DNA from 2 places in the Virgibacillus ihumii genome. Region 1 is predicted to be linked to the other one. Evidence: a T-box and tRNA genes for the amino acid it is inferred to sense, from the RefSeq annotation. Region 1 holds a T-box; the other holds one or more tRNA genes.
What was found. A T-box is a leader RNA that pairs with one kind of tRNA and senses whether it is charged. The one in region 1 lies ahead of proS (proline--tRNA ligase), so its partner is inferred to be a tRNA-Pro.

Region 1 (9,930 bases):
CGGGCCCGCTGGTATTGTGGATCGGTTATCTGTTATATCATTTTGTGATTAATGACGGGGAGCTGACAGTGCTGTTTTGGATCGGAATGGCGATTTTAACAGTAATCCTCATTGTAGCGGACATCATTGCGAACAGCTACTTTGTTAAAAAATTCGGCGGCAGTAAATGGGGTGAACGTGGTGCCGGGATTGCCGTTATTATCGGCTCGTTTATTTATCCGCCATTTGGCATTTTGGTGCTGCCATTCATCGTTGTCATTATCATCGAGCTGGTACAGAAACGAACGACGAATGAAGCGTTTCGTGCTTCAGTTGGTTCGCTGATCGGCTTTCTTGGCGGAGCAGTGGCCAAAGTAGTGCTGCAGCTCGTCATGATTGGCTGGTTCTTCATTGAAGTTATTTTTTAATACGGTTTTAGGATAGAAAGGATCTTGGTTATATGAATTATCCATCACGTGTTATGACAATTGCCGGGTCTGCAGCCGGGGGAAGTGCCGGCATTCAGGCAGATCTGAAGACATTTCAAGAGTTTGATGTTTATGGAATGAGTGCCATTACTGCAATTGTGGCGTATCATCAGGAAATCGGAAAAAACGTCCATCCACAGTCAATCGAGGCAATTGAAGCTCAATTTTCAACCGCCGTTCAACAGGTCGGAATGGATGCACTAAAAACAGGGATGCTTTTTTCCAAAGAAGTTATAGACAAGGTGGCAGCAATTATTTCAGAGTCAAAAGTGGAAACGGTCATAGTTGATCCGGTCATGGTTGGAAAACTGGACTCGAAGTTACTGGAGGATGACGCCATTGATGCCTTGAAAGCGAAGCTCATTCCGCTGGCGACGGTCATTACGCCGAATATCCCGGAAGCATCCATCCTGCTTGACGGGCGGAAGCTGGAATCGGTGGAAGATCTGAAGCAGGCTGCGATTGATTTACATCAGCTTGGCACAAGATATGTACTGGTGAAAGGCGGCAGATTGGAAGGTCCGGCAGTGGATGTGCTGTACGATGGGGAAACTTTGACTACATATGAAGCACCGAGGATTGATACAGTTAACACGAGCGGAGCCGGATGTACATACTCGGCAGCTATTGCCGCTGAAATGGCAAAAGGCAAGACTGTTTTGAATGCTGTTCATTCAGCGAAAAGCTTTGTTACCACCGCAATCACCAATGGATTCTCATACACAGAAATGGTGGGGCCGACATACCATGCGGCTGCCCGTAAGTTTGGCGAAGCACACCAAATTAAGGTGAAAGGGGATTGAGGATGGTTAAAAGAGCCTTAATAAATGTTGATTATACGGTTGATTTTGTTGCCGATGAAGGTAAGCTGACTTGCGGCAAGCCCGGGCAGGCTATCGAAGGGAAAGTGATTTCACTGACGAAGGAATTTTTGAAAGCGGGGGAATATGTCGTTTTTGCCATTGATGCACATCATGAAGGCGACTCGTATCATCCGGAGTCGGAATTGTTTCCGCCACATAATATTATCGGTACGAAGGGGCAGGAGCTCTACGGGGAACTGGCCGAGGTATATCAATCGAATCGAAATGCGCAGAATGTATATTATTTTGATAAAACCCGGTACAGTGCATTTGCCGGAACCGATTTGGAACTGAAACTGCGTGAGCGTGGAATAGAAGAACTTCATCTCGTCGGAGTCTGTACGGATATTTGTGTGCTGCATACCGCCGTTGATGCGTACAACAAAGGATTTAAAATTGTTGTTCATAAAGATGCTGTCGCCAGCTTTAATGCTGCCGGGCATGACTGGGCGCTTGGGCATTTTGAAAATACCCTGGGTGCGGAAGTGATTTAGGAAGTAGTAATAGCCAGATGAAATATTCACGATTACGGATGAAGTGAGCGTGATGGGCAAGGCTTGACTTTGCCCTCACATCCATTTATATTTAAAAATATAATATGTGAAACGTTGACTGGGATTAGTACTGTTTGAATGTCTTTTGCAGAGAGGAAATAGCTGCTGAAAAATTTCCAGAGACATAAATGGGAACCTGCCTTGTAGTTCGCCATCGGAAAAGCATCTTGCTGTAAGATGTGCGCGGTTCATGACCGTTATCATGCCAAGTGTACAGAGGGGTTCTCTGTAAACAAGGGTGGTACCACCAGACCTCGGTCCCTTATCAGGATGGAGGTTTTTTTGTATACAAATATCATTCGTATTTGCTAAATCAAAGCCAACAGGATGGCAGGTTTCGAATAAATAAATTTTAAATATAGGAGTGTTTGGATTGGGTAAAAAAAATAAACAGTTTGTTGAAAAAATCACTGCGATGGAAGATGATTTTGCACAATGGTATACCGATGTGGTCAAACAGGCGGAACTGGTTGACTATGGTGCTGTTCGTGGCACGATGGTGATCAAGCCGCATGGATACGCAATCTGGGAAAATATCCAGGCAGAACTGGATCGCAAATTTAAGGAAACCGGGCATTCCAACGTTTATTTTCCACTGTTCATTCCGGAAAGTATGCTGCAAAAAGAGAAGGATCATATTGAAGGATTTGCACCGGAAGTAGCATGGGTTACACATGGCGGCGAAGAGGAGCTGGCGGAGCGGATTTGTGTCCGTCCGACTTCCGAAGTTCTTTTCGGTGAATATTATGCAAAAAACATTCATTCCTATCGTGACCTGCCAATGCTTTATAATCAGTGGAGCAATGTTGTCCGGTGGGAAAAAACGACACGTCCATTTTTGCGTACTTCCGAGTTTTTATGGCAGGAAGGGCATACATGCCATGCGACAGCTGACGATGCACAGGAAGAAACCGCGAGAATGCTGGAAGTGTACAAAGATGTCGCTGAAAATTATTTGGCTATTCCGGTACTCAGCGGCAGGAAAACCGAGAAAGAAAAGTTCGCCGGTGCGGACTATACGCTAACAATTGAAGCGCTGATGCACGACGGAAAGGCGCTGCAGTCGGGGACATCGCATTATTTGGGCACAGGATTTGCCGAAGCTTTTGATATCCGCTATTTGGATAAAGAAGGCGACCAACAACCTGTCCATCAAACATCATGGGGCATGTCGACCCGTATTATGGGAGCTTTAATCATGGTGCACGGTGATAATCGCGGGCTGGTCATCCCGCCGCGAATTGCACCAACCCAGGCGATGATTGTTCCGGTTGCCCAGCATAAAGAAGGTGTTCTCGATAAAGCGTATGACCTTCGTGATCAACTGAAAGATTTGGCACGTGTCGGAATCGATTCGAGCGATAAAATGCCGGGCTGGAAATTTAACGAGTATGAAATGAAAGGCATACCGGTCAGAATCGAAATGGGGCCGAAAGATATAGAGAAAGATCAGGTTGTCCTTGTTCGCCGTGATACGGGTGAAAAAGAATTTGTTGGACTCGACAAGCTGGAGCTGCGGCTGCCGGAACTGCTTGAAGAAATTCAGCAGGGACTTTTTGAAAAAGCACTCGCGCACCGCAATGACAAAACGACCACTGCAACGGATATGGAAGAATTTAAAAAGAACCTGGAAGAAACACCAGGGTTTATCAAGGCAATGTGGTGCGGTGATATGGAGTGTGAGGAAAAAATCAAGGAAGAAACAGCAGCAACATCCCGATGCATCCCGTTTGAACAGGAAACTGTTTCCGATAAATGCATATGCTGCGGTAAAGAAGCCAAAGAACTTGTCTACTGGTCAAAAGCATATTAATGTTAAAAATCGAGCGCGCCTGCTGCGCTCGATTTTTTTACGAGGCAAACATCAACCGCACGAGGCAAACATCAACCGCACGAGGCAAACATCAACCGCACGAGGCAAACATCAACCGCACGAGGCAAACATCAACCGCACGAGGCAAACATCAGTCAAGTCCTTATCTATGTGTAAAAGTCCAATACAAGTTTTCAACCTTATGATGGTATTTATGTGAATTTGATGTGGTGGGAAGGGCCCTTCCCACCACATCAAATTTTCGCGCGCTGGAATCCTCTTCAACTTTTGTTTCGAATAAACCTTTTTTTATTCTTTTGTTGCCCTTCATAATCCATTAGTACTGCGCCAATTAGACGGAAGGCGGATTGTGTATTCGGAAATATACGAATGACTCTTTCCCGCCTTCTAACTTCTTCATTTAGGCGTTCCAATGAATTCGTGCTGCGTATGAATGTATGATATTTCTCTTCTTCATTGAGATACTGAATGGCATCATCGAAGCCTTCTTCCAATGTCTTAAGTGCTTGATTTAGCTTTGGATCTTCTTCGTAACGCGTGACGAACTCCTCCTTGAAGTTTCTTGCGTCATCTGGTGTAACGGCTTTAAAAATCCGTTTTAACCCCGTGATTACCTCTGACATACCCTTCTTTGGCAGTTGATCCACAATATTTCGTTTAAAATGAACGGTGCAGCGTTGCCATGAGGTTCCGAGGAATTCCTCCTGTATTGCTTTTTTGAGCCCTTTATGGGCATCTGAAATCATAAGTCTTGGTGAATGCAGCCCCCGGCCTTTCAGCTCTTTTAAAAAGCTTTTCCAAGCTTCGTAACTTTCGGTATGGTCAACCTTTAATCCGAGCACTTCCCGTTGGTTATCCTCGCTTATCGCTGTCGCAATGTAGACAGCTTTGGATACAACCTTACGATGCTCGCGAACTTTGATATACATGGCATCTACAAAAATGTACGGATAATAGGTGTTTGCCAAATTTCGATTCGCCCATTTATTGACGATAGGGTCTAGTTTCTCTGTAAGCGATGATACAAAGGACTTGGATACGCTCTCTCCACACAATTCTTCTACTACATTTCGAACCTTGCGTGTGGAGACCCCGTTCACCACCATTTCAAGCAGGGCAAGAACGAAAGCCTGGTCACAGCGTTGATACTTTTCAAAAATACTTGGTGAAAACTCACCGCTGCGAGTCCGTGGAACCCGTAACTTGATCTTTCCAATACTCATCAAATATTCTCTTTCATAATAGCCGTTTCGATAATCACGTGAACTACCAGTACGGGCGTATGGCGGAACGTCCAAAAATTCATCCCGTTCCTTTTCCATATACTCATTCAGAATTAATACAGCTGTTGATTTATAGATAGCGTTCATATTGGAGTTCATAATCTCATCTTTTAACTTGTCCATGTTTAGGTTAAAATGTAGTTGGGTCATCATTAATTCCTCCTTATGTTTTTGTGGTTGAAAACATTGTATCATAGGAATTAATATGGCCCTTTCTTATTTCGCTTTTACACAATTATACGGACTTAACCCAAACATCAACCGCCCCGACTGTAGAAAATTTTATGTTTACAAGCCTTGGGTAGCAGGGAACCGCTTATTACATACCGATGTTTCCAACGGAGGTGAGTAATTGTGCCGTGGACTATGAATGATTATCCGAGTTCCTTAAAAAACCTGGATATTGCAGTCCGAAAAAAAGCGATAGATATTGCTAATGCGATGGTAGACGAGGGATATGATGAGAGTCGCGCAATCCCGATAGCTACCAGACAGGCAAAAGAGTGGTATGAAAATGCTGACAGCAATAAGGTTCGTGAATTTAAAAATCAAGGCGATCCAACCAAAAGATCCGAAAAGGATAAAAACTATGAAAGTCGCCCGGAACTTCTTGAAAAAGGAGAGCATGTTGTACCACATGATGATGGATGGGCAGTTCAGGCTAAAGATGCAAAACAGCCGAGTGATATTTTTGAAGCAAAGTCAGATGCTGTTGAGCGTGGAAAAGAAATTGCCCGGAACAAAGGCACCGATGTCACGATTCACCGAAAAGATGGAACAATCGAAGTACACAATTCATACAAGTGATTTTTTACAGGAGGAGTTAATAAAATGAAACATTATACAGTAGCACCAAATAAAGATGCGACCGCATGGTATGTTAAAATAGAAGATGTAGCACCGACAGAGGAATATGATAAACGGGATAAGGCAATCGAGGCGGCTGAGGAAACCGCAAAGGAAAATAAACCCAGCACGTTGTCAATTCTGACAAAAGAGCATGAAGTGGAAGAAAAACGCACTTACGAACAATAATAGGGTTAGCCGGTTTAACAAGCCGGTTAGCCTTTTTTTCTGTATATATCCAGCAGGGATCAAACAACAGGTGGACGAAAAAATAAAATACACTCAGTAGGTGGCCCTATGAGTGTGACAAGATTTACATGCTCAATGTATTTTCTATTTCTGTGGTAATACTTTCCGGTTTGGTCTGCGGGGCAAATCGGTTAATCACTTCACCATCTCTTCCCACGAGAAACTTGGTAAAATTCCATTTGATTTGCTTCGTCACCATCCCCGTCGCCTGATTGGTTAGGTGAACAAACAGGGGATGGGCATGCTCACCTTTTACGTCTATTTTACTGAACATCTGGAATGTAACTCCATAGTTGTTTTGGCAAAAATTGGATATTTCTGCATCTGTACCCGGATCCTGGCTATGAAATTGATTACATGGAAAACCTAGAACTTCAAATCCCTGATCTTTATATTGATCGTATAATTTCTGAAGACCGTCCAGCTGAGGTGTGAATCCACATTCACTCGCAGTATTCACAATCAAAAGAACCTTTCCTTCATATTCTCCCAACGATTTTAAATCACCTAGAATAGTTACCGCGGAAAAATCATATACACTAATCGGAACCCCCTCCTTTACCAAAATAATAGCAATTTTAATGCATATATGTCAAAAACAGGTAATTTTAATCAAATATAAATCATAATTTTCTAAAAACTTGAATCCTGGACTAATAAAAGGTAAAATACATAAATAAAGCGTTTTCTATACCATAGTATTTTGGAAGAGAGCGTCTTCATTTGGGTGAAACATGTTGTTTACGACAACGTGTTTCCAATAATAAACATAAAAGGGGGAGTTACTTTGAGAAAAAGAACTCTAATTTCAGTCATGTTAGTTCTGGCCATTGGCATGATTCTAAGTGCGTGCGGTGACAGCGGCCAAGGCTCTGGTTCAGGCTCTGGCGGAGGAGAGACAACCAACCTGACAATGGGGACAGGGAGTGTTGGCGGCGTTTACTATCCACTCGGTGGTGAAATGGCTAACTTATGGACCGATAACATTGATGTGGAAGGTTTTGACGTAAGTTCCGTTGAATCCGGGGCTTCAGTTGAAAACATTGCAAAAATCCAGGCAGGAGAATTCCAGCTTGGGATTGCACAAAATACCACAATGGTTAATGCTGTTAACCAAAAAGGTGAATTTAAGGGCAAAGAAATTAATAACGTTGGAGTCATTGGTTCTCTATATCCCGAAGCGCTTCAGGTAGTTACGCTTGAATCCACAGGAATTGATTCAATTGAAGATCTGAAAGGCAAAAAGGTAGCAATCGGACCTCCAGGCGGCGCGACCCGTGAAGCTGCTGAACTTGTTTTGCAAGCCTACGGTATTGAAGAAGGAGATTTCACTGCCTATGAAGAAGGATTTGGCGATGCGAAGAGTAAATTGCAGAATGGTACCATTGACGCTTCATTTGCAGTTGTAGGTGTCCCTTCATCAACAACGAATGAGCTTGCCAACGCAACCGGGGAAGTGAAATTCCTGGATATTGAAGGTGAGGCGCTGGATAAAGTGCTTGAAAAGAGTCAATATGAAGCGTACACGGTAAAACCTGGAACATACGAATGGCAGGAAGAACCTGTTCAAACCATTACAGCAATGGCACTATTGCTTGCGTCAACTGAGCAGGTAAGTAAAGATCTTGGTTATAAACTGACGAAAACGCTTTATGAAAAAGCCGGCGATATGACCATTGCACAGGCTAAATTGATTACCAAAGATGGTGCTCTAACTGGTGTAAGTGATGACCTGCCGCTGCACCCCGGTGCTGAAAAATACTTCAAAGAAATCGGCGTTATTGAGTAAACGGGAGAACCGGGCAATGCTGCCCGGTTCTTTCCCCTCAATATCCTAACAAGACAGAACGGAGGGGAAAACAGTGAGTGTTCAAGACACACAACAAATCGACAAAGACGAACTGATGGCGAAATACGATAAAGAGAGTGCATTCAGGACAAATCTTGGACCATGGGGTTGGGTAACGCTTATACTTGGTGGTGCACTGACCATTTTCCAGCTTTATACGGCTCTTCGCGGAGCATATGTTTCAATGATTCAGGGTGCGATTCATCTTGGAGCTGCATTATGTTTGGTATATTTGCTTTATCCGATTAAATCATCGATGACTAAAAAACGAGGCGTTCCGTGGTATGATGCGCTGCTCGCAATTATTGCGTTATTTACCAACTTTTATATTGTCTACAATTATGAACGATTAATAAATGAAGCAATTATATTCGGGTTTACTGCGTTTGATCAGATTGTTGCAACGGCTGGTATTATTTTATTACTTGAAGCAACTAGAAGGGTCGTTGGTCTTCCAATCGTTATCATCGCAATTTTAGCACTGCTTTACGGATTGTTTGGTGCGTACATCCCGGTTATCGGCCATGCTGGCTATGATTGGCCATCGCTGGCGACAGAAATGTTCTTCAGCTCAAGTTCCATTTTTGGTATCCCAATTCAAATTTCATCCACATATATCTATCTGTTCCTCTTCTTCGGGGTAATGCTGGTAAAGACAAACATTGGCCAGTTTTTTAACGATATTGCGCTGCGCTTAACCGGTCGTTACACAGGTGGTACGGCCAAAGCGGCAGTTGCGGCCAGTGGTTTGCAGGGAATGGTGAGCGGAAGTTCGGTTGCGAATACGGTGGGATCCGGTTCCTTCACGATCCCGATGATGAAAAATGCAGGGTTTAAACCTCATTTTGCAGCTGCAACGGAAGCATCAGCTTCCACCGGTGGGCAGATTATGCCACCGATCATGGGAGCAGCTGCCTTTATCATGGCATCCTATACGGGCGTACCATATAATGAAATAATAATAATCGCAATTATTCCAGCGGTTTTATATTTTTCCGGTGTATTTATGGGAACACACTTTGAAGCCAGGAAGCAAGGGATTTTAGGACTGGCAAAAGAACAACTTCCAAAGACAAAAAATTTAATTAAGAGGTTTGATTTGTTTGCACCGCTTGTCCTCATTATAGGAATGCTGCTGCTCGGATTTACACCGACATATGCGGCATTATACGCAATAGGTGCTGCTTTTGTTATAAGTTTCTTCAGAAAAGATACAAGAATGAACTTTAAGGAAATTATTAATATTCTTGAAGAAGGCGCACGTACCGCATTACCGGTTATTGCTGCCTGTGCTACGGCAGGTATTATTGCTGGTACGGTAACAACTACAGGGCTTGGACCGAAGATTGCAGGCGGTATTATTGATCTGGCACAAGGTGAATTCTTCCTGGTCATGTTCTTTACCATGATTGCTTGTATTATACTTGGAATGGGTCTGCCGACAACTGCAAACTATGTTGTTACAGCAACCATGGCAGCTCCGGCTTTGCTGGCGTTTGATGTTCCGGTAATTGCGGTTCATATGTTTGTATTCTATTTCGGGATTGTAGCGGATATCACACCGCCTGTTTGTCTGGCTGCATATGCCGGTGCAGGGATAGCGAAGGCGAACCCGATGAAGGCCGGGGTGACTGCGGTCAAATTAGCCATCGCGGCATTCATCATTCCATATATGTTCGTGTCGCAGCCGATTCTGCTTCTGCAGGGTGATGCCAATGCAGTGAATGTTTCGATTGCTGTAATTAGTGCAATGTTAGGAATGGCGGCGATCAGTTCAAGTATGATTGGTTACTTTGTCAGCAGTTTAAGCTGGCTGGAACGGATTATACTTGTTGCAGCAGGATTACTGCTTGTATACCCGGACATAACATTATCACTTATCGGTCTGGCAATCTTTGCAGTAATCACTGTAATTCAGTTCATGCGGGGAAAACCTAATCACTTAAAAGAACAAACTTCTTAAAAATAAAAAATGGGCAGGCGAT
Region 2 (9,930 bases), 350 kb from region 1:
TCGTCTTCTTTTGCCAAAATCGGGTATGCATACGATGCAAAATTGCGAGCGAGTCTGATTCTGCTGCTCAGTACGATATCACTGTCCGGCCCTTCCTCACGCATCCACGGGCTAATTGCCTCATTCATAAATTGTTGTAGGGTCATGAATTTTCACCCCGCTTTTGATTCTCCAATTCTCTGATCCTATCCCGGACTTTTGCCGCTTCCTCAAACGCTTCATCCTTTATCAAGCGCTGCAATTCTTCCTTATGGGCTTCGATTTGTTTTTTCGTATACAAATCGCCGCCTTTTCGCTGGGGCACTTTTCCATTGTGCCGTGTATTTCCACTGTGAACTCGTCGGAAAATAGGATCCAGCCGATCCGAAAACGCATGATAACATTCCGCACATCCGAATTTACCGACTTGTTTAAATTCCGTAAAGGTCATGCCACACTGCGAGCACTGCAAATCCTCTTTTTGTTTATAGGGAGTGTTTTGCGGACTTTCCATTGATGGCGCATCAAAATTAAATAGGCCCGCCAATAAATTATGAAGTGAATATTCATCATCCGGATACGTCATATATCCTTTTTCCTGTGCACACTTTTCACATACATGAACTTCCGTTTTATTGCCGTTTATCACTTGTGTAAAGTGAAGTGTGGCTGTACGATTGTGGCACTCCTGGCATTCCATACATCCTCCCCCTTTACTCTTCTTTGTTTAAATATTTCAGCGTAGACAGCATCGCGGTCATCACCCGCGCACGTACTTCATCACGCAATGGCAATTGAAACGCCAATGTTTTTCTGTCAATCACACTTAACATTATTTTTGCCTCACGTGCTGTAATCAGCTGCTCCTCCATTAAGCGTTCCAGTACATCCAAAGCGGCATGCTGTGTAACGGTTGGATTGATCATTTCAATGATATCGTCGATTAATTCAGCTTTATCCTGATGCTTGATTCGGATAATACGGATATACCCGCCGCCACCTCGTTTACTTTCCACTATATACCCTTTTTCCACTGTGAAGCGAGTATTAATCACATAATTTATTTGTGATGGCACACATTGAAACTGGTCTGCTATTTCACTTCGCTTTATTTCGATTGATTCCTGCCTGGCAGCTTCCAAAATTTGTTTTAAATGCTGTTCAATGATGTCTGAGATGTTATTCATTTGCCCTCCTCCTCTTAAGCGCTCATCTGTAAATTTACAACCTGTTGATTTTGACTTTGACTATCTTTGACTATGTAATCATTATACTGTAAAAAATCGGCAATGAAAAGCACTTCGTTCTATATATATTTTAGACAAAATTTAATTGAATGAAACATGGAATCATTATTACGTTCGGTTTACATTGTGAATGCCGGCCATCCGTTGATTATCCAAATTTGTAAACAAAGACCCTGCGTAATATCACGCAAGGTCTTTCTCATTTTCGTTCTGTAATATTTTTAACATGCTCCAGCTTCGATATCTCAGCAAACAGACGCATACGGTCCAATTTCGAATCATGATTAATTTTTATAAAAATATTTTGCAGAGCTATATCTTCCTTTTCAATTTCCACTTGTTTTATACTTAACTGAAATGACTCAAATATAGCGATCACCTTTTCTATTTTCAAATCGGAAAAAGCAACAATTTCAATCAGATCGGAAGAACGACTCTTCGAAAACATTTTTTCAATATTATTTAAAAAGACGAGACTCAGTAATATAACGAATGTCGTAAATACTGCAGGTGCATACATCCCTGCCCCAACCACAAGACCTAAACCAGCAACTGCCCATATGGACGCAGCAGTTGTCAATCCGCGGATAGTCATGCCATTCACAATAATCGTACCCGCTCCAAGAAATCCAATACCACTGATAACATACGAGGGAATACGCGCCGGATCAAACCGGATATTATCATACTCATCAATAAATGCCTCAAAACCATATAGAGACAAAAGCATCATCAAACATGAGCCCACACCTACCAATATATGCGTACGAAATCCGGCAGAATGTCTTTTCAATTCCCTTTCAAAGCCAATCAATCCGGATAGGACGAGAGCTATTAATACCCGAATCATTATCGTTAAAAAGTGCTCACCGAATAATTGATCAATCATATCAGCCATTCATTTTATCTCCCCTTGCATTATAACAATGTATATTATTTATATCCTATTTTAATTATCGTTGTTTGTAAAATATATGCATTTCAATACAAAAAAATCCGGAATACAATATTGTATTCCGGATTTTTTTATTTGCCTGGCGGCGTCCTACTCTTGCAGGGGCAAAGCCCCAACTACCATCGGCGCTGGAGAGCTTAACTGCTGTGTTCGGCATGGGAACAGGTGTGACCTCTCCGCTATTGCTACCAGACCTTCGGGCTGGAACCATGACATCTTTCGTCACGATGTTCTCCCTCATTTTTCAAGACAAGATATATTATAGGCATTTTCGATAAAAAATGCAAGAGCTATTCAGGAATTTATACCCTGAAAACTGAATAAGCGTATATGCAACGCACCATCAAAAGCTGTTTAGTTAAGTCCTCGATCGATTAGTATCCGTCAGCTCCACGTGTCACCACGCTTCCACCTCGGACCTATCTACCTCATCGTCTCTGAGGGATCTTACTCACTCGAAGTGATGGGAAGTTTCATCTTGAGGGGGGCTTCATGCTTAGATGCTTTCAGCACTTATCCTTGCCACACGTAGCTACCCAGCTGTGCTCCTGGCGGAACAACTGGTACACCAGCGGTGTGTCCATCCCGGTCCTCTCGTACTAAGGACAGCTCCTCGCAAACTTCCAACGCCCACGACGGATAGGGACCGAACTGTCTCACGACGTTCTGAACCCAGCTCGCGTACCGCTTTAATGGGCGAACAGCCCAACCCGTGGGACCGACTACAGCCCCAGGATGCGATGAGCCGACATCGAGGTGCCAAACCTCCCCGTCGATGTGAACTCTTGGGGGAGATAAGCCTGTTATCCCCGGGGTAGCTTTTATCCGTTGAGCGATGGCCCTTCCATGCGGAACCACCGGATCACTAAGCCCGACTTTCGTCCCTGCTCGACTTGTAGGTCTCGCAGTCAAGCTCCCTTCTGCCTTTACACTCATGCGAATGATTTCCAACCATTCTGAGGGAACCTTTGGGCGCCTCCGTTACCTTTTGGGAGGCGACCGCCCCAGTCAAACTGCCCGCCTGACACTGTCTCCGGACCGGATTACGGCCCTGGGTTAGAAGGTCCGTACAGCCAGGGTGGTATCCCACGGGTGCCTCCACCGAAGCTGGCGCTCCGGGTTCAATGGCTCCCACCTATCCTGTACAAGCTGTACCAACATTCAATATCAGGCTACAGTAAAGCTCCACGGGGTCTTTCCGTCCTGTCGCGGGTAATGTGCATCTTCACACATCGTATAATTTCACCGGGTCTCTCGTTGAGACAGTGCCCAAGTCGTTGCACCTTTCGTGCGGGTCGGAACTTACCCGACAAGGAATTTCGCTACCTTAGGACCGTTATAGTTACGGCCGCCGTTTACTGGGGCTTCGGTTCTGCGCTTCGCACCGAAGTGCTAACGCTTCCCCTTAACCTTCCAGCACCGGGCAGGTGTCAGCCCCTATACTTCGCCTTTCGGCTTCGCAGAGACCTGTGTTTTTGCTAAACAGTCGCTTGGGCCTATTCACTGCGGCTCACTCGTAAGCAAGCACCCCTTCTCCCGAAGTTACGGGGTCATTTTGCCGAGTTCCTTAACGAGAGTTCTCCCGCTCACCTTAGGATTCTCTCCTCGCCTACCTGTGTCGGTTTGCGGTACGGGCACCTATGAACTCACTAGAGGCTTTTCTTGGCAGTGTGGATGCAGGAACTTCGGTACTCTATTTCCCTCCCCATCACAGCTCGGCATTATTGGACGGATTTACCTATCCAACTGCCTTACTGCTTGGACGCACACGTCCATCGGTGCGCTTTCCTTCTCCTCCTGCGTCCCCCCGTCGCTCAAACGCTCATGAGGTGGTACAGGAATATCGACCTGTTGTCCATCGCCTACGCCTTTCGGCCTCGGCTTAGGTCCCGACTAACCCTGAGAGGACGAGCCTTCCTCAGGAAACCTTAGGCTTTCGGTGAAAGAGATTCTCACTCTTTTTTCGCTACTCATACCGGCATTCTCACTTCCAGGTGCTCCACCAGTCCTCACGGTCTGACTTCACAGCGCCTGGAACGCTCTCCTACCATTGTTCGAAGAACAATCCGCAGCTTCGGTGATACGTTTAGCCCCGGTACATTTTCGGCGCAGCGTCACTCGACCAGTGAGCTATTACGCACTCTTTAAATGATGGCTGCTTCTAAGCCAACATCCTGGTTGTCTGGGCAACGCCACATCCTTTTCCACTTAACGTATACTTTGGGACCTTAGCTGGCGGTCTGGGCTGTTTCCCTTTCGACTATGAACCTTATCACCCATAGTCTGACTCCCAAGGCTACGTAACCGGCATTCGGAGTTTGACTGAATTCGGTAACCCGGTGAGGGCCCCTCGTCCAATCAGTGCTCTACCTCCGGTACGCTTCCCTTGAGGCTAGCCCTAAAGCTATTTCGGAGAGAACCAGCTATCTCCGTGTTCGATTGGCATTTCACCCCTACCCACACCTCATCCCCGCATTTTTCAGCATACGTGGGTTCGGGCCTCCAGTCAGTGTTACCTGACTTTCACCCTGGACATGGGTAGATCACACGGTTTCGGGTCTACGACCGCATACTCATTCGCCCTGTTCAGACTCGCTTTCGCTGCGGCTCCGTGTCTTCCACTTAACCTTGCATACGATCGTAACTCGCCGGTCCATTCTACAAAAGGTACGCCGTCACCCATTAACGGGCTTCGACTACTTGTAAGCGCACGGTTTCAGGTTCTCTTTCACTCCCCTTCCGGGGTGCTTTTCACCTTTCCCTCACGGTACTGGTTCACTATCGGTCACTGGGGAGTATTTAGCCTTGGGAGATGGTCCTCCCGGATTCCGACGGAATTCCTCGTGTTCCGTCGTACTCAGGATCCACTCCGGAGGAGACGCATTTTCGACTACAGGGCTCTTACCTTCTTCGGCCGGCCATTCCAGGCCGATTCGTCTAATGCATCTCTTGGTAACTCCAATGGAGTGTCCTACAACCCCAGAAAGCAAGCTTTCTGGTTTGGGCTGCTTCCGTTTCGCTCGCCGCTACTCGGGAAATCGCGTTTGCTTTCTCTTCCTCCGGGTACTGAGATGTTTCAGTTCCCCGGGTGTGCCTCGCGTACCCTATGTATTCAGATACACGTCCTGTTCCATTACGAACAGCGGGTTCCCCCATTCGGAAATCCCCGGATCGAAGTCTACTTACGACTCCCCGGGGCATATCGGTGTTAGTCCCGTCCTTCTTCGGCTCCCAGTGCCAAGGCATTCACCGTGCGCCCTTCTTCACTTAACTATGAATAGACGTACTTCTTCTTCGCCTTCGCTTTTGATTTGATGTCGTTGATCTTGCTTATTCAGTTTTCAAGGTACAAATGAGAGAATTTACTCCCTCAAAACTGAACCAAACAACCAAGTATGCCTTCCGTAATAATCCTTAGAAAGGAGGTGATCCAGCCGCACCTTCCGATACGGCTACCTTGTTACGACTTCACCCCAATCATTGGCCCCACCTTCGGCGGCTGGCTCCAAAAGGTTACCTCACCGACTTCGGGTGTTGCCAACTCTCGTGGTGTGACGGGCGGTGTGTACAAGGCCCGGGAACGTATTCACCGCGGCATGCTGATCCGCGATTACTAGCGATTCCGGCTTCATGCAGGCGAGTTGCAGCCTGCAATCCGAACTGAGAATGGTTTTATGGGATTTGCTACACCTTGCGGCTTCGCTGCCCTCTGTTCCATCCATTGTAGCACGTGTGTAGCCCAGGTCATAAGGGGCATGATGATTTGACGTCATCCCCACCTTCCTCCGGTTTGTCACCGGCAGTCACCTTAGAGTGCCCAACTGAATGCTGGCAACTAAGATCAAGGGTTGCGCTCGTTGCGGGACTTAACCCAACATCTCACGACACGAGCTGACGACAACCATGCACCACCTGTCACTCTGTCCCCGAAGGGAACACGCTGTCTCCAGCGCTGGCAGAGGATGTCAAGACCTGGTAAGGTTCTTCGCGTTGCTTCGAATTAAACCACATGCTCCACCGCTTGTGCGGGCCCCCGTCAATTCTTTTGAGTTTCAGCCTTGCGGCCGTACTCCCCAGGCGGAGTGCTTAATGCGTTAACTGCAGCACTAAGGGGCGGAAACCCCCTAACACCTAGCACTCAACGTTTACGGCGTGGACTACCAGGGTATCTAATCCTGTTCGCTCCCCACGCTTTCGCTCCTCAGCGTCAGTTACAGACCAGAGAGTCGCCTTCGCCACTGGTGTTCCTCCACATCTCTACGCATTTCACCGCTACACGTGGAATTCCACTCTCCTCTTCTGTACTCAAGTCCTCCAGTTTCCAATGACCATTCGCGGTTGAGCCGCGAGATTTCACATCAGACTTAAAAGACCGCCTGCGAGCGCTTTACGCCCAATAATTCCGGACAACGCTTGCCCCCTACGTATTACCGCGGCTGCTGGCACGTAGTTAGCCGGGGCTTTCTGGTCAGGTACCGTCACGGTACCGCCTTATTCAAACGGTACTTGTTCTTCCCTGACAACAGAGTTTTACGATCCGAAAACCTTCATCACTCACGCGGCGTTGCACCGTCAGACTTTCGTCCATTGCGGATGATTCCCTACTGCTGCCTCCCGTAGGAGTCTGGGCCGTGTCTCAGTCCCAGTGTGGCCGATCACCCTCTCAGGTCGGCTACGCATCGTCGCCTTGGTAAGCTCTTACCCCACCAACTAGCTAATGCGCCGCGGGCCCATCTGTAAGTGACAGCTAAAAGCCGCCTTTCATCACGTCATCATGCGATGACGCGCTTCATTCGGTATTAGCCCCGGTTTCCCGGAGTTATCCCAATCTTACAGGCAGGTTGCCCACGTGTTACTCACCCGTCCGACGCTCGTTCCACAAGCTTCCACCCGAAGGCTTCCGCTTGCTTCCCGCGCTCGACTTGCATGTATTAGGCACGTCGCCAGCGTTCGTCCTGAGCCAAGATCAAACTCTCCATAGAAAGTTGATATATGATTGACACCAATCAACCATAGCTTAGCTTCGTAAATTGAATCCAGGGGAAAGCTTTTGCTTTCGTCCTGTTTCTTGACATACTGGTTGTTTTGTTCAGTTTTCAAAGAGCAAATTTATTGCGCCGCTTCAAAACAGCGACCTAATTAATATACCATCTTCTCAAAAACAAAGTCAATATCTTTTTTTAATGTTTTTGAAAAAATAAATGATATTTTGGTGGAGCCTAGCGGGATCGAACCGCTGACCTCCTGCGTGCAAGGCAGGCGCTCTCCCAGCTGAGCTAAGGCCCCAAAGATGGTCGGGAAGACAGGATTCGAACCTGCGACCCCATGGTCCCAAACCATGTGCTCTACCAAGCTGAGCTACTTCCCGTAAATGGCGCGCCCGAGAGGAGTCGAACCCCTAACCTTCTGATCCGTAGTCAGACGCTCTATCCAATTGAGCTACGGGCGCTTCTGGTGCCGAGGGCCGGACTCGAACCGGCACGGTAGTAGACCTACCGCAGGATTTTAAGTCCTGTGCGTCTGCCCATTCCGCCACCCCGGCTTGGCTTATTTGTTTATATTGGAGCGGAAGACGGGATTCGAACCCGCGACCCCCACCTTGGCAAGGTGGTGTTCTACCACTGAACTACTTCCGCAGTATGTATTTGAAATGGTGCGGGTGGAGGGACTTGAACCCCCACGTCGCGAGACACTAGATCCTAAATCTAGCGCGTCTGCCAATTCCGCCACACCCGCATTAAATGGTGAGCCATGGAGGATTCGAACCTCCGACCCTCTGATTAAAAGTCAGATGCTCTGCCAGCTGAGCTAATGGCTCACAATAATTTTTAATTAAAAAAGAAAATGGTGCCGGCCAGAGGAATTGAACCCCCAACCTACTGATTACAAGTCAGTTGCTCTGCCAATTGAGCTAGACCGGCATTAAAAGAATGGTGGAGGATGCAGGGCTCGAACCTGCGACCCCCTGCTTGTAAGGCAGGTGCTCTCCCAGCTGAGCTAATCCTCCCACACATATGTAAAGCCTGGCGGCGTCCTACTCTTGCAGGGGCAAAGCCCCAACTACCATCGGCGCTGGAGAGCTTAACTGCTGTGTTCGGCATGGGAACAGGTGTGACCTCTCCGCTATTGCTACCAGACCTTCGGGCTGGAACCATGACATCTTTCGTCACGATGTTCTCCCTCATTTTTCAAGACAAGATATATTATAGGCATTTTCGATAAAAAATGCAAGAGCTATTCAGGAATTTATACCCTGAAAACTGAATAAGCGTATATGCAACGCACCATCAAAAGCTGTTTAGTTAAGTCCTCGATCGATTAGTATCCGTCAGCTCCACGTGTCACCACGCTTCCACCTCGGACCTATCTACCTCATCGTCTCTGAGGGATCTTACTCACTCGAAGTGATGGGAAGTTTCATCTTGAGGGGGGCTTCATGCTTAGATGCTTTCAGCACTTATCCTTGCCACACGTAGCTACCCAGCTGTGCTCCTGGCGGAACAACTGGTACACCAGCGGTGTGTCCATCCCGGTCCTCTCGTACTAAGGACAGCTCCTCGCAAACTTCCAACGCCCACGACGGATAGGGACCGAACTGTCTCACGACGTTCTGAACCCAGCTCGCGTACCGCTTTAATGGGCGAACAGCCCAACCCTTGGGACCGACTACAGCCCCAGGATGCGATGAGCCGACATCGAGGTGCCAAACCTCCCCGTCGATGTGAACTCTTGGGGGAGATAAGCCTGTTATCCCCGGGGTAGCTTTTATCCGTTGAGCGATGGCCCTTCCATGCGGAACCACCGGATCACTAAGCCCGACTTTCGTCCCTGCTCGACTTGTAGGTCTCGCAGTCAAGCTCCCTTCTGCCTTTACACTCATGCGAATGATTTCCAACCATTCTGAGGGAACCTTTGGGCGCCTCCGTTACCTTTTGGGAGGCGACCGCCCCAGTCAAACTGCCCGCCTGACACTGTCTCCGGACCGGATTACGGCCCTGGGTTAGAAGGTCCGTACAGCCAGGGTGGTATCCCACGGGTGCCTCCACCGAAGCTGGCGCTCCGGGTTCAATGGCTCCCACCTATCCTGTACAAGCTGTACCAACATTCAATATCAGGCTACAGTAAAGCTCCACGGGGTCTTTCCGTCCTGTCGCGGGTAATGTGCATCTTCACACATCGTATAATTTCACCGGGTCTCTCGTTGAGACAGTGCCCAAGTCGTTGCACCTTTCGTGCGGGTCGGAACTTACCCGACAAGGAATTTCGCTACCTTAGGACCGTTATAGTTACGGCCGCCGTTTACTGGGGCTTCGGTTCTGCGCTTCGCACCGAAGTGCTAACGCTTCCCCTTAACCTTCCAGCACCGGGCAGGTGTCAGCCCCTATACTTCGCCTTTCGGCTTCGCAGAGACCTGTGTTTTTGCTAAACAGTCGCTTGGGCCTATTCACTGCGGCTCACTCGTAAGCAAGCACCCCTTCTCCCGAAGTTACGGGGTCATTTTGCCGAGTTCCTTAACGAGAGTTCTCCCGCTCACCTTAGGATTCTCTCCTCGCCTACCTGTGTCGGTTTGCGGTACGGGCACCTATGAACTCACTAGAGGCTTTTCTTGGCAGTGTGGATGCAGGAACTTCGGTACTCTATTTCCCTCCCCATCACAGCTCGGCATTATTGGACGGATTTACCTATCCAACTGCCTTACTGCTTGGACGCACACGTCCATCGGTGCGCTTTCCTTCTCCTCCTGCGTCC

Region 2: it encodes a tRNA-Pro, which carries the amino acid that the T-box ahead of proS (proline--tRNA ligase) is inferred to sense. The anticodon was not compared.

Annotation. Positions count from the first base shown of each region.
Region 1 covers NZ_CACVAN010000001.1:3,182,382-3,192,311, forward strand. The annotation lists gene HUX68_RS15610 (DUF456 domain-containing protein) at 1-407, shown strand, start outside; gene thiD (bifunctional hydroxymethylpyrimidine kinase/phosphomethylpyrimidine kinase) at 440-1,270, shown strand; gene HUX68_RS15620 (cysteine hydrolase family protein) at 1,273-1,824, shown strand; T-box leader at 1,930-2,150, shown strand; gene proS (proline--tRNA ligase) at 2,258-3,697, shown strand; gene HUX68_RS15630 (hypothetical protein) at 3,672-3,917, shown strand; gene HUX68_RS15635 (IS256 family transposase) at 3,979-5,151, opposite strand; gene HUX68_RS15640 (DUF2188 domain-containing protein) at 5,356-5,808, shown strand; gene HUX68_RS15645 (DUF2188 domain-containing protein) at 5,833-6,036, shown strand; gene HUX68_RS15650 (glutathione peroxidase) at 6,161-6,640, opposite strand; gene HUX68_RS15655 (TAXI family TRAP transporter solute-binding subunit) at 6,884-7,885, shown strand; gene HUX68_RS15660 (TRAP transporter permease) at 8,001-9,908, shown strand.
Region 2 covers NZ_CACVAN010000001.1:2,834,481-2,844,410, reverse strand. The annotation lists gene mcsB (protein-arginine kinase McsB) at 1-146, opposite strand, end outside; gene mcsA (protein-arginine kinase activator protein McsA) at 143-679, opposite strand; gene HUX68_RS13805 (CtsR family transcriptional regulator) at 693-1,166, opposite strand; gene HUX68_RS13800 (MgtC/SapB family protein) at 1,426-2,124, opposite strand; rRNA gene rrf (5S ribosomal RNA) at 2,259-2,374, opposite strand; rRNA gene HUX68_RS13790 (23S ribosomal RNA) at 2,536-5,454, opposite strand; rRNA gene HUX68_RS13785 (16S ribosomal RNA) at 5,600-7,163, opposite strand; tRNA gene HUX68_RS13780 (tRNA-Ala) at 7,392-7,467, opposite strand; tRNA gene HUX68_RS13775 (tRNA-Pro) at 7,473-7,549, opposite strand; tRNA gene HUX68_RS13770 (tRNA-Arg) at 7,554-7,630, opposite strand; tRNA gene HUX68_RS13765 (tRNA-Leu) at 7,634-7,723, opposite strand; tRNA gene HUX68_RS13760 (tRNA-Gly) at 7,743-7,817, opposite strand; tRNA gene HUX68_RS13755 (tRNA-Leu) at 7,833-7,917, opposite strand; tRNA gene HUX68_RS13750 (tRNA-Lys) at 7,924-7,999, opposite strand; tRNA gene HUX68_RS13745 (tRNA-Thr) at 8,027-8,102, opposite strand; tRNA gene HUX68_RS13740 (tRNA-Val) at 8,113-8,188, opposite strand; rRNA gene rrf (5S ribosomal RNA) at 8,203-8,318, opposite strand; rRNA gene HUX68_RS13730 (23S ribosomal RNA) at 8,480-9,930, opposite strand, start outside.